Regions from separate parts of the uncultured Roseovarius sp. genome, predicted to be linked through region 2. Evidence: riboswitches for the same ligand, from Rfam matches in the RefSeq annotation. Region 2 holds a riboswitch; the other holds the start of a gene.

Region 1 (6,583 bases), on a different contig from region 2:
CAAGATCAGCCTGACCGGCGGCAACCATCTTGGGCGGATCGGACGGATCGGCGGGTGCGATGACCTCGACCTCAAGTCCGGCCTCTTGGAAATAGCCCAACTCCTCGGCCACGATGATCGGGCCATGGTCTGGGTTTATGAACCAGTCGAGGATCAGGGTCATCTTGTCCTGTGCCATGGCTGGGCTGGCCATGAGGGCAAAAATCAGGGTGAGGTGTTTCATGCGTCAGTCTCCTGTTGAACGTCGCCAAGGGCGATCAAGGCTATCTCTCCGTGCCAATGACCTCGAAGTCGGCTCGCGGCCTGCCACGACCGCAGGCCGGAACGACAGGCCAGCACGGCGCGCGCGCCTTGCGGGCGGGTGTCGGGGTGATCAAAATCGCCAACGCTGTGGCGGATGGCGTTTGGTAAGGTGGGGCCGCTCTCGGTCTCGGCGCGCAGGTCGACCAACCAATCGGCGGACGTGATCTGACCGGGCGCGATAAAGCGGAAGCCATCCCTTGGCTCTGGCGCTCCATCAAAGCGGAAACCGCCAAAGCGATGACCGACCGCCTCGAAAGTGACGAGCTGACCCATTGGAACAGGCTCTATTCCGGCCAGAATCGCCAATGCCATCTGCGCCTGAAGGCTGCCGATCACTCCCACGGATGGCCCCAAAACGCCATCAGCATCACAACTTCCTAGCCGGTCTGGCAAATCGGGGAAGAGCGCGCGCAAAGACGGCGCCCCCCCGCAAAACCCGCCCACGTAGCCTGAGGTGCCAACGATAGAGGCGCTGATCAGCGGCGTGCCCTGCGAGAAGCAAGCATCGGACAGCATGTAGCTTGCTGCGAAACTATCGGCGCAGTCGAGAACCAGATCAGCGGCGGCGACGTGATCGGGGGCATTCAACGGATCAAGTGGCTCTGATACAGCGAAAATCGTGCAATCCGGGTTGAGATCGGCCATGTGCCGCGCCGCAACCTGCGCCTTGGGATGGCCGATATCCGTCACGCGAAACAAGGTCTGGCGGTGCAGGTTGCTCAGGGAAACCCGATCACCATCCATCAGCGTGATCCGCCCAACGCCCGCGCCCACCAGATACTGAAGCACCGGCGCTGCCAGCCCACCAGCACCTACGACCAGAACATGCGCCGCCGCCAGCCGATCCTGTCCCGCGGTCCCGAACTCAGGGAGGGCAGTCTGGCGCGTGTAGCGGCTCATCCCGACACATCCAACCATTGCCGCACCCGTGCCTCGGGGTCGGGATTAAGTGTGATATCCGTTACCGCAGAGACGATATCCGCCCCGGCCGCATAGGCACCGCCCGCTCGCTCCACCGACATGCCGCCAATAGCGACGAGGGGAATGTCGCCGATCAGGCGCTTCCACTCCGTCAGCTTGTCCAGCCCTTGTTCGTGCCACTTCATCTTTTTCAAGATGGTCGGATAGACCGGGCCAAGCGCCACGTAATCGGGCGCATGCGTGAGGGCTCGGTCAAGTTCTGCATGGTCATGGGTGCTGAGCCCCAGTTTGAGACCGGCGCGGCGTAGGGCGGCGATGTCGGCAGTATCGAGATCCTCTTGCCCAAGATGCACCCATTCGCAGCCTGCATCAATCGCCGCTTGCCAGTGATCGTTGACCACGAGAGTCGCGCCATGGGCGCGGCACAGGCTCTGTGCCTGCACAATTTGATCCAGCAGAGCCTCGCCGGTGAGGTCTTTGATGCGCAATTGCACGAGCGTCACACCAAGCGGAAGCAGGCGGCGCAGCCAGTCCGTATGATCGAAAATCGGATAAAAACGCGGTAGCGACATCAGGTGAACGCCCTCCCAAATACAGGGGTAGAGGGCGCGGCCATATCGCGCGGCTCCATCGGGTCGGCCTCATAGGCCAGGCGGCCGGCCTCGAGTGCGCGTGCGAAACCTTCGGCCATTGCCGCCGGGTCGCCCGCTTTGGCCACCGCGGTGTTGAGCAGAACGGCGTCATAGCCCAGCTCCATTGCGTGTGCAGCTTGTGAGGGCAGGCCCAAACCGGCGTCGATGACCAACGGCACATCAGGGAAATGCGCCCGCAAACTGCGCAAACCATAGATATTGTTGAGGCCAAGGCCCGTGCCGATGGGCGCGCCCCAAGGCATCAGCACCCGGCACCCGGCCTCGACCAGGTGTTCGCAGAGCACAAGATCTTCGGTGCAATATGGAAACACCTGAAATCCGTCATCGGTCAGGATGCGTGCCGCCTCGACCAGACCGAAAGGGTCCGGTTGAAGCGTGTCGGCATGGCCGATCACCTCAAGCTTGATCCAGTTGGTATCGAACAGTTCACGCGCCATCTGGGCCGTTGTCACGGCCTCACGCACCGAATGGCAGCCGGCGGTATTGGGCAGGACATGCACCCCTAGGTCAGCGATCATGTCCCAAAACGCTTGTCCTGCGCGCTCGCCTCCGGCCTCACGGCGCACCGACACAGTGGCGATGCCTGCGCCAGAGCGGTGAAAGGCCTCGGCAAGAATCGCAGGCGATGGATATTGCGCCGTGCCGAGCATCAGCCGCGAGCTGATCTCAGTCTCGTAGAAAACAGGCATGTCAGCCCCCTTGCCGTGGTGCGACAATTTCGATCCTGTCGCCCTCATTCAGTCTCTGTTCTGGCCTTATTGCGGCGGGAACGAAGCTTTCGTTCACTGCTGTCGCCACCTTGGCCCCGCCATACCCCAACTCGACCAGCAGCGCGTCGAGCGTTGCCGCGGTACTGTCGCGCGGGATGCCGTTAACCGTGATCTTCATGGGACAAAAACTCCGGTGTTTCGTTGTTGCCTGTGACCAGACCGGCCACCATCCGCGCCACCACAGGTGACAAGAGAAAGCCGTGGCGGAAGAGACCGTTGGCATGGATCGTGTCGCTTTTTTGAATGATCCGCGGCAGATTGTCGGGAAAGGCTGGGCGTGCGTCGGCACCGATCTCCAACACTTCCGCCTCGCCAAAGGCCGGGTGCAGGGCATAGGCCGCGGACAGTAGTTCCATAACGGACCTGGCTGATGCACGCCCGCGTTCCGCACTCTCGATCTGTGTTGCGCCCAGCATGAATACCCCATCGCCGCGCGGCACGATATAGAGCGGAAATCGCGGGTGCAGCAGGCGAATAGGCCGAGATAGGGTCACATCCCGACTGTTCAAGACGACCATCTCGCCCTTGACGCCGCGCAGATTGGGCAGGCTATCCTGTGCTGCAAGACCGCGACAGTCGATGACCGATCCCGTGGGGGCGGCATCGCTCTGCTCGAACCGTGCGCCGGCCGCGTGTAGCCGCGTGCGCAGGTGCATGAGCGCAGCACGTGGGTTGATATGCGCTTCGTCTGGAAAGAAAAGCGCGCGGTCATGGCGATCCGCCAGATGTGGCTCTAATTCAGCCAAATCAGAGCCTGAAACCATCCGATGCCCTCGGGTGCGGCGCGCGAATTGGTCGAGTTCGCGGCGGTCGCGGTCCAGGGTCACGACAAGCGATCCGCGCCGGATCACCTCGACACCCTGCGCCGCCCACCAGTCTGCAGCCTCTTGACCCAAGCGCACCACTGGCTCTTCTGCGGAAAAGCCTTCGCAAAATGGCGCAAGCATGCCGCCCGCCCACCAAGAGCAGGCATGCGCGCCGGGTTCCGGTGCCGGATCACGCAAAGTGACGGAAACTCCACGTGCCAAGAGTTCGGTTGCCACGCAGAGGCCAACAATGCCCGCGCCCCGTATGGTGAACGCCTCGGTCATGTCCAGACCTCGTGGAAATGATGGACCGGGCCATGCCCTTGACCGATCTCCAGCGTATCGGCGGCAAGGATCGCGTGATGCAACCAGCCATGGGCGGCGGATACAGCTTTTGGCAAGGTTAGTCCCTTTGCAAGCTGTGCCGCGATGGCCGATGATAGCGTACAGCCGGTGCCATGGGTGTTTCGCGTGCTTATGCGCGGGGCGTCCAGGCGGATCACCTCATCAGCGATCAGCCAATCGGTGCAGGTCTCGCCCTGTGCGTGCCCGCCTTTCATCAAGACTGCCTTGGCTCCCATTTGACGCAAGAGCGCGCCCTGCGCCTGCATCTCGGCATCGTCCTGCGCCTCTGCCATGCCCAAAAGCGCTGCCGCCTCCGGCAAATTCGGGGTGAGGAGATCAGCACGCGGCACGAGATGCGCGATGAGCGCGGCACGCGCTGCGTCTGGCAAGAGGCGCGCGCCGGATTTCGCCACCATCACAGGATCAAGGACTATTGGGCCACGATACTCCGCCAGCGCCTCTGCCACGGTCTCGATCAAACTGGCATCGCCCAGCATGCCGATCTTGATGCAATCGACCCTGATATCGCCCAAAACTGCCAAGATCTGCGCCGCAACGATCGCATTCGGAATGGCATGCACATCGGTCACGGCACAGGTGTTTTGCGCGGTGACGGCTGTGATAACGCTTGCACCATAGACGTTAAGCGCCGAAAAAGTCTTGAGATCAGCCTGAATACCCGCACCACCGCCGCTGTCGGAGCCTGCGATTGTCAATGCTGTGGCAACCATCTGCCGTTCCTCTCATTTTGCGGGGAAACGGACGGGGGGCGCGCTGGGCGTGCTAAAGTCCGTTCCCTACGCCGGCATCACCCGGATCAGGTTCGATGGGTTGGCTTTACGCCTCTCAGCCCGGCAAACGGGCACCCCAACGGATATGCACGATTGCTAACAGCCGATTCCATGCGCTGCAAGAGGAGAATGCGAGACAGGAAATGTCGCAAACAGCCGACAAACCGCCGTCAGAACGCGCCACGTTGAGACATGCCCTCTTGCAGAAAGTTGCTCCGATGCCCGTTGTCTCCAACCGTCTTCTATTCGACCGTGTCGCAAAATTTGCGCTCGACCCGACCCTTGAAGTTCCGCAGGAAGTGCTGGAACGAATGGCCCTTTTGCTGGTCGATACGCTCGGCGTTGCGGCGGGTGCGGCGACGCTGGAAGTGGGGCGCATCGCGCGCGAGTTCGCGGTGGAGTTTCATGCCGCTGGCAGTGACAAACACAGCGCAACTTTGCTCTTCGACGGGCGCCGTTGTGCCATGCCTGGTGCCGCCTGGGCGCTGGCCACGCAGATCGACAATCTCGATGGGCATGACGGCTATAACCCGACCAAAGGGCATATTGGCTGCGCGCTGGTGCCGGCACTATTTGCCTATGCGGGGCAACATCCGCAATTGACCGGACGACAGGCGCTGACCGCGCTTGCCATGGGCTATGAGGTGGCGGCGCGGGCGGGGGTTGCGCTTCATGCAACGGCTGCGGATTACCACACCTCGGGCGCGTGGAACGCGCTGGGTGTTGCAGCTCTTGGGGCGCATTTGCGCGGGCAACCGTCGGATATTCTGCGCGAGGCGATGGGAATCGCAGAATATCACGGGCCACGCAGCCAGATGATGCGCGAAATTGCCAATCCCACAATGTTGCACGACGGGTCTGGCATGGGTGCCCTTGTGGGAATTTCGTCTCTGCTATTGGCGGAGCGCGGTTTTATCGGCGCGCCCGCGATTACAATCGAGGGGGAAGAGGTTGCGCATATTTGGGAAGATTTGGGACAGGATTGGACGATCCTGCGCAATTACATCAAGCCCTATCCGATTTGCCGCTGGGCGCATGGCGCGCTTGAGGGGGCGCGCGTGCTGATGGTCGAACAGGGCCTGCGGGCCACCGAGATTGAACGACTGGAGGTAGCGACTTTTGCGCAATCGGCGGCCCTTTTCCCCGGACTGCCCAAAACGACGAGCGAGGCCCAGTATTCTCTGGGCTTCGCACTGGCCACGCTGCTGGTGCATGGAAGAATCGGACCAGAGCATATCACTGATGCGGGATTGAATGATCCGGAGGTCGCCCGTCTGCACGCCCGCATCACGGTACGCGAAGAGCCCCGCCATTCTGCCCGCTTTCCCGCCGGGCGATGGTCGGATGTGACGGCGATCCTGCAAGATGGGCGACGACTGACCTCGGGCGATGTCAACGCGCGCGGCGGCCCAGAGGCCCCGATGCCCGAGGCGGATGTGCGCGCCAAGCTGGGCGCGATGGCCGGGCATGTCCTGTCAGAGGGGCGTATTGGGGCGCTCTGGGATATGAAACAGAGACTGTTTCAGGCTGATATACCTTTCTCGGAAATGGCTGATCTGGTTGCGCCCGCCCCAGACAGATAAAGAAAAAAGCCCCGCCAGGAAGGCGGGGCAGGTCAATGGTGCCCGAGAAAGTCAGGACTTGGGCACCGGCGGTGTCTGGGTAATCAGTTGGGGCGTTCTTCCATCTCTGAGCGGATTTGCTGGCGCAACACGTCGATCGGCACCACTTTGCCTTCGCGCTTGAAGCACCAATAGGTCCAGCCGTTGCAGGAAGGGGCGCCTTCGAGATGCGCGCCGATCTGGTGGATCGAGCCGTTTACGCCATCGGCTACCAGCGTCCCATCGGCACGGACCTTGGCCGCCTTGCCGTTGACCGAGGTAAGAACTTCACCGGGGCGCAACATACCGCGTTCGATCAGCTGACCAAAGGGCACGCGCGGCTCTGCCCGCTTCGAGGTCGAGACCTGGAGCGCGTCGCGGTCGAATTTGCGG
Region 2 (6,583 bases):
AATCTATGAAGATGAAATATGGAAGACCGATTGCATGGACAGGCGCCGCCAGTTCCTGATCTCTGATCCTGACGGCTATGTGTTGCGCTTCGCGCAAAGCATCGGGACGCGCCCCTTGGACCCAGCCGATGATAAAAATCAGGACGCGCAGACCGTGTAAGTGGTGTGCCGCCGATGCTCGTTCAAAGAGCAATCGGCATCTTATTGGATCAAAGGGAAAGCGAACCGGACGTGGCTATCTATGCAGCCCCCCGCCTTCACCCCACCGCCTTGCCATCCAGCCACCGCCGACAGCCCCGGTCCACCCCCGCGTGCAGGAGGAGCGTCAGCACTGCCAGCACGATCAGGGCGGCGAACATGAGGTCGATCTTGGCGCGGCCATTGGCCAGCAGCATGAGATAGCCCAGTCCCTTGGACGCGCCCACCCATTCGCCGATGATCGCCCCTATGGGCGCATAGACCGCCGCGAGGCGCAGACCCGAGGCAAAACCCGGCAGCGCGGCAGGCACGCGGATATGCCACATGAGCCGCGCCCGGTTCGCGCCCATGACGCGCGCGAGGTCGAGCCAATGCGGCGGTGTGCGCATCAACGCGTCGAAGAACGCCGATGTCACCGGGAAATAGATGATCAGGAGCGCCATCGCGACCTTGGACCAGAGGCCATAGCCCAGCCAGAGGGTGAGAATGGGCGCGAGGGCAAAGACCGGGATCGCCTGCGAAAACACCATCATCGGGCGGATCAGACGCCGAGCCACATGCGAGGACGCGAGGCCAATCGCCGAGAGGCCGCCGAGGATCGCCCCCAAAGCGAGGCCAATCAACACCTCTGCCGCCGTAATGGTCGCGTGGTGCGCAATCAGCGCGCGGCTGGCCCAGAGGGTTTCGGCCACGCGCGCCGGCCCAGGCAGAATGAAGGGCGGCAAGGCCGCGAGCGTCACCAGCGCCTGCCAGAGCACAAGCGCGAGCGCTGTAGAGGTGGCGATGGTGACAAGACGGCTCATGGGGCAGGGTATCCGGCGAGGGCCGCATCGAAGAACGCGCGCTCCAGCCTTGTAGCTGTGACAAAGGCGGATCGTGCAGCGGCTTGATCCTCGGGCGAGAGGGTGGGCCAGACCAGATCAAGCTGGCCGCGCAGATAGGCGACCACGCCCTCGAACCCCGGCCCGCTGTGCAGAGTGATCCATTCCCCGAACCAGAACGGCAAGTCTTCGGCGCGGTCCGCGTGGGGGCTGGCCCAATCCAGATAGGTCCATTCCGCCACGCTGAGGACCGCGATCATCTGCGCATAGCACCCTGATCTGGCAGCCGCGCGCATCAGCGCCTGAAACTCGGCCGTTACAGGATGAGGAGTGGCGGGCGGTTCGGTCGTGCCGCCCAAGGCCACGATCGCGCGCAGGAAATAGGTGTTCTCCGGCCCGGAAATCAGCCCCAGAAACTGTGCGGCCGGGATGGCATCGGGCAGGCTGGGCGCATGGGCGATGGCAGAGGCCAAGAGGCGCACGAAATCCTCGATGAAGAGGTAATCCTGTTGCAGATAGGTCAACATGCGCGTTTCGGGCAGGGTGCCCGCCGCAAGCTGATCGGTGAAAGCGTGCCGGGTGGCGGCCTGCCAATCGGTGGCCACAAGGGATTTGAGGTGGTCGGTGGGGCGCATCTTTGTCTCCGTTCAGGCGGGCGCGCGCAGGCGGGTCAAGAGACGCCCCTGTGCGGCGAGGGATTCGGGATCATCCACCGCGCGCGGCACCGGCGCCGCTGGGGGTGTCACATCCTCCAGCCCCGTTTCGGTGAGGATATGGATGGCGTGTCCCATGCGCGCGGCCTCGGCCGGGTCATGGGTGACCATGAGCACCGTGCGCCCCGCCAGATGGGTGGCGGTCAGATCCTGCATCTGCGCGCGGGTGCGGGCATCGAGCGCTGAAAAGGGCTCGTCCAGAAGCACGATGGGGCGATCTTCCATCAGGGTGCGGGCGAGCGCCACGCGCTGTTTCTGCCCGCCCGAGAGCGCATGGGGCCGCTTGTCGGCATGATCCGCCAGACCGACCCGCGCCAGCATCTCGCGCGCCCGAGCCGTATCGCGCGGCATTCCGCGCAACCGCGCGCCAAGGGTCACATTGCCCAGCACGTCAAGCCACGGCATCAGCATGTCGCCTTGGGCCATCAGCGCCATGCGGCCCGGCAGGGGCAGCCCGTCCGAGGCGGTGATCGTGCCGGTGAACTCTGTCACCTCATCCACCCCGGCAATCAGGCGCAGGAGCGTGGTCTTGCCCACGCCCGATGGGCCAAGCAGGCAGGTGATGCGCCCTGCGGGCAAATCGAGACGCAGCGGGCCAAAGACCGACAGAGCTCCGATCCGGGCGCAACCATCGAGGGTCAGACTGGGCGGGGCGGTCATGCGCGGCCTCTTCAAACAGGGCTCGCGGGCAGGGGGGTGGCGCGCGGATGCGCGGTTTCCGTTCCCTCCGCCGGTGCGAGCCGGATCAGGTTCGATGGGTTGGTGCAAAACCTCTCAGCCCCAAGGGGCACCCCAACGGATACCCCAGATGTAGCGGCAGCGCCCCGCGATGACAAGGGCGCGATAGGGTCTGCCAAATGCCGGGCATTTTAGATGTTCAGGGTGCGTTAACCCTTGGGTGTCAGGATGCGGGCATCTGAGGGGAGAATTTCATGCACGGGCTGGTCAACCGCGCCATCGAGCGATTTGTCAGGGATACCTATGGGCGCGATGTCTGGATCGGCACCATTCACAAACTGGATCTGGGGTTTACCGAGTTCGAGGCGATGATGACCTACGAGCCACGCATCACCGAACAGGTGTTGACGGTGGTGGGCAACCGGCTGGCGCGCGGGCGCGACGATCTGCTGGAGGATATCGGCACCTATCTGGTCTCGCATCCCGCGACCGAGGCATTGCGCCGCCTGCTGCGCTTTGGCGGGGTGGATTACGTGGATTTTCTGCATTCTCTCGATGATCTGCCAGAGCGTGCGCGCCTTGCGGTTGCCGATCTGGGGTTGCCGGGGCTGGAATTGCAGGACAGGGGCGGCGGGCTTTATCATCTGCACGTCGGGCTGCCCGAGGGGCACGATCTGAGGCTTGGGCCGGTGGTGGTGGGAATTCTGCGTGCCATGGCGGACGACTATGGTGCGCTGGCGCTGGTCGAGCATCAGGGCGACGGCGCGGACCATGAGATCATCGCGGTGCGATTGCTGGAAGAGGGGTTTGCCCATGGGCGTGCCTTTGCATTGGGAGTTGGGGGAAGCGCGGCATGACGGCGCGAGAGAGAACGCTGTTGCCCCTGCTCGCGGACCTTTGCCCAATGCACGCGGTTCTGGATGCCCAAGGCCATGTGGTGCAGGCGGGGCCGACCTTTGCCAAGCTCTTTGGCGCGCAGCCCCCTCTCGGCATGCGATTTCTCGACCTCATCGAGCTGCGTCGCCCGCATCAGGCGGAGGATATGGTGGCTCTGCTGGCCTGTGCGGGCGCGCGGCTGCGGCTGCGGCTGCGCGCCTCCCCCCATACGGCACTCAAGGGCGTGCTCTTGGCCTTGCCCGGCGGGGGCGCGGTGGTGAACCTCTCGTTCGGGTTTTCCGTGGTTGAGGCGGTGCGCGACTTTGGCCTGACGGGTGCCGATTTTGCCGCGACGGACCTGACGACCGAAATGCTCTATCTGATCGAGGCGAAATCCGCCGCGATGGAGGCCTCGCGCAAGTTGAACCTGCGCCTGCAAGGCGCGCGCATTGCGGCGGAAGAGCAGGCCTTTACCGATATGTTGACGGGTCTCAGGAATCGCCGGGCGCTCGATCATGTCCTGGACCGGCTGATGCAGAGCGAGCAGGATTTCGCGCTTTTGCATCTCGATCTCGATTTCTTCAAACAGGTGAACGATACGCTGGGTCACGCGGCGGGCGATCACGTGCTGCAAGAGGTGGCGCGGCGCCTGCGCGACGCGGTGCGCGCGAATGACCTGATCGCGCGGGTTGGGGGCGACGAATTCGTCATTCTGTTGCTCGGCATGACCGAGCGGGCACCAGTGCGCGACTTGGCAGAGCGGATGATTGCCCGACTGGAAGAGGCAGTGCTCTACCGCGCGCAGGAGTGTCGGATTTCGGGCAGCATCGGCATCACGCTCAGCTGTGCCTACGACAGCCCGGATCCGGCGCGGATGATGGCCGATGCCGATCTGGCCCTTTATGCCGCAAAGGGGCTGGGGCGGGGCTGTGCTCGGTTTCACGAGCCGCCCGATAAAAGCGTGGCTCCGCTGCGCGGCATTGCCTGAGCGCGCGGGTGTTCTGGTCTTTCGCTGATCCGCCGAATGGCTCCAAATCTCTTCGGGCGCTATGCGCTCCATCGAAACCGCACCCGCCCCGGGCTGACAAGGGATCCGCCGAGGCCCCGGCTCAGGGGCCGGGGCGACACGATCCCGATCAGACGCCGCCTGCCTCAGGCGGGCCAGCTCCCCGGATCGAGAATCGCGGCCAGAACGCGCGCGGCATCCTCTTCTTGGGCGACATGGCCCAGACCGTCGAGCGACAGGTTGCGCGCGCGCGGCAGTTGCGCGGCGGCGCGAACAGAGGTTTCGGGCGGCACCGCCAGATCGCGGCTGCCAGTGATCAGGAGACAGCGATTGGGGATCGTCCCCAACCGTTTCAGAAGCGGGGCCACGTCCCACTGCGCCATCATCTGCAATGTCCCATCAACATGCGCGCGGTCGCCGATCAGCCGCGCATAGAGTGCGAGCCCCTCGGACGACAGATGCGATCCGGTGCTCTCGATCAGGCGGCGGGCGCGCGTGACCTTGTCCGCCCCAAGGGTGAAAAGCGTGGGGGTGAGCGGGTTGAGCGCCAGCACCTTGGCCAGAACTGGAAACAGCCAGCCTGCCACGCCTTCGAACGGGCCGAGGGCTGCGTTGACGCAGGCAATATCGGGCGGTTGACTTGTGGGCGTGACCAGCCGCGTGGCGAGTTCGAGCGCGAGCGCGCCCCCCGCTGAATGACCGAGGATCAGATCCGGTTGCCAGCCTTGGGCGATGCAGAGCGCGGCAATATCCGCGGCCATGCCGGACAGGCCCAGACGCCGCCGGTTGCCGGCGCGCGAAAAACCCTGACCGGGCAGATCAAGCGCAATGACCCGGTGGCTGTGCGCCAGAAGCGGCATCAGATCGCGCCAGCTATGGGTCGAGCCTCCGGCCCCATGCAGCAAGAGCGCCAAGGGCCCGTGCCCCATCTCTTGCACATGCCAGTGGTGGGGGGGGTGATGGATGCGGCGTGACCGGTCATTGAGCGGCCATGTCGCCAGATCGCGCTGCCAATCCATCGCTCAGCCCCCGAGGGCCAGGGTGACCGCCGTTGAGATGCGCCGGGCATCGGCGCGCGGCAGGGGCAGGTGGCGGGCGTTCATCTCTGCGGCAAGCTGTGCCGGTTCCGGCCCCGGACGCGCAGAAATGTCGATCACGATCGCAGGCAGGTTTTGCGCGCGCCAGAGGCGAGCCATGGCGGTGGTGTCCTTGGTCGCCTCGGCACGGTCGCCGCGCCCGTCGAGCGTGATATTGGCCCGCGCATCGGTCAGGAGCGCCAGTGTGGGGCTCAGCCCATGGGCCTGCGATTGCCGCGCGAGGGTGAGCGCCGCGCCAAGGGCCGCCGCAAGCGGCGTGCCGCCGCCGCCGGGCAGGGCGCCCAGACGTCGCTTGGCCTGCACCAGGGCGCGGGTGGGCGGCAGGATCAGGTCCGCGCCCGTCCCGCGAAACGCGATGAGCGCCACCTGATCGCGCCGGGAATAGGCCTCGGCCAGCAAAAGCTCGACCGCGCCCTTGGCCTCGGCCAGCCGTGCCAGCGCTGAGGAGCCAGAGGCATCGACCGCGAAGATCACCAGCCGGTCGGCGCGATCCTCGTAGCGTTTGAGGTGAATATCGGCGGCGTGGATGATCACGCCCGGCGCGTCGGGTCGGGTGCTGCGACGCAACGGTTGCCATGGGGCGGCGGCGCGCAGAGTGGCGATGAGGTCTATCCGCCCGCGCCCGTCCGGCGTGCCGGGTCGCGCAGGCAGAGGGCGGCCGCGCTGATGCGCCCTGCGCCGGGCACCGGCCCCCGAACCCGCGCCACGTCGCATGGCCCCGCGTTGGGTCAAGAGATCCAGCAGCGCAGGTGGCAAAAGGGCAGCCACCGCCGCGATGAGCAAGTCGTCGGGAATGTCGGGCGTATCGCTCTGGCGCTGTTCTTCGGGTTCGGGCGCGGCATCGGGCTTCTCTGGTTCCGCATCTTGCGGCAGTTGCGTGGCGCGGGCGGGATAGACCAGCTCTGCCGCCTCGCGCAGATCGTCGGGTGTCACCTGCGTATGGGCCGCGAGCGCCGCAAACGCGCGGGCTGCGCGCAGCGCAAGCCAAGGCGCGCGCAGGCTGTCGATGCCGAAGCTTGCGGCCAGCGCCGTCAGGGTGGCGATATCTTCGGGCGTATGGCTGACGCCGCCCAGCCGGGCGCGCGCCTCTGCCAGGTCGGCGGCGGCGGGCATGAGGGCGGGGGCCGCATCATGGCGGATGTCGTCGAGAGTCACATGAAGCGCCAGCCGCTCGCAGAGGGTTTGCGGGGCTGT

Evidence for each region. A riboswitch is a leader RNA that binds a small molecule or an ion and turns the genes downstream of it on or off. The one in region 2 is predicted to bind thiamine pyrophosphate.
Region 1: linked by a shared signal. The riboswitch ahead of thiD (bifunctional hydroxymethylpyrimidine kinase/phosphomethylpyrimidine kinase) and the one ahead of AACZ65_RS10830 (ABC transporter ATP-binding protein) in region 2 are both predicted to bind thiamine pyrophosphate.

What each region holds. Positions count from the first base shown of each region.
Region 1 covers NZ_CAXAUM010000007.1:95,579-102,161, reverse strand. Annotated here, with positions in the region: gene AACZ65_RS09070 (ABC transporter substrate-binding protein) at 1-223, opposite strand, end outside; gene AACZ65_RS09065 (HesA/MoeB/ThiF family protein) at 220-1,203, opposite strand; gene AACZ65_RS09060 (thiamine phosphate synthase) at 1,200-1,796, opposite strand; gene AACZ65_RS09055 (thiazole synthase) at 1,796-2,566, opposite strand; gene thiS (sulfur carrier protein ThiS) at 2,568-2,765, opposite strand; gene AACZ65_RS09045 (FAD-dependent oxidoreductase) at 2,749-3,738, opposite strand; gene thiD (bifunctional hydroxymethylpyrimidine kinase/phosphomethylpyrimidine kinase) at 3,735-4,529, opposite strand; TPP riboswitch at 4,576-4,678, opposite strand; gene AACZ65_RS09035 (MmgE/PrpD family protein) at 4,733-6,172, shown strand; gene AACZ65_RS09030 (site-specific DNA-methyltransferase) at 6,256-6,583, opposite strand, start outside.
Region 2 covers NZ_CAXAUM010000009.1:95,838-102,420, forward strand. Annotated here, with positions in the region: gene AACZ65_RS10815 (VOC family protein) at 1-160, shown strand, start outside; gene AACZ65_RS10820 (ABC transporter permease) at 258-1,001, opposite strand; gene AACZ65_RS10825 (TenA family protein) at 998-1,654, opposite strand; gene AACZ65_RS10830 (ABC transporter ATP-binding protein) at 1,667-2,392, opposite strand; TPP riboswitch at 2,438-2,537, opposite strand; gene AACZ65_RS10835 (heme NO-binding domain-containing protein) at 2,665-3,267, shown strand; gene AACZ65_RS10840 (diguanylate cyclase) at 3,264-4,274, shown strand; gene bchO (alpha/beta fold hydrolase BchO) at 4,439-5,311, opposite strand; gene AACZ65_RS10850 (magnesium chelatase subunit D) at 5,315-6,583, opposite strand, start outside.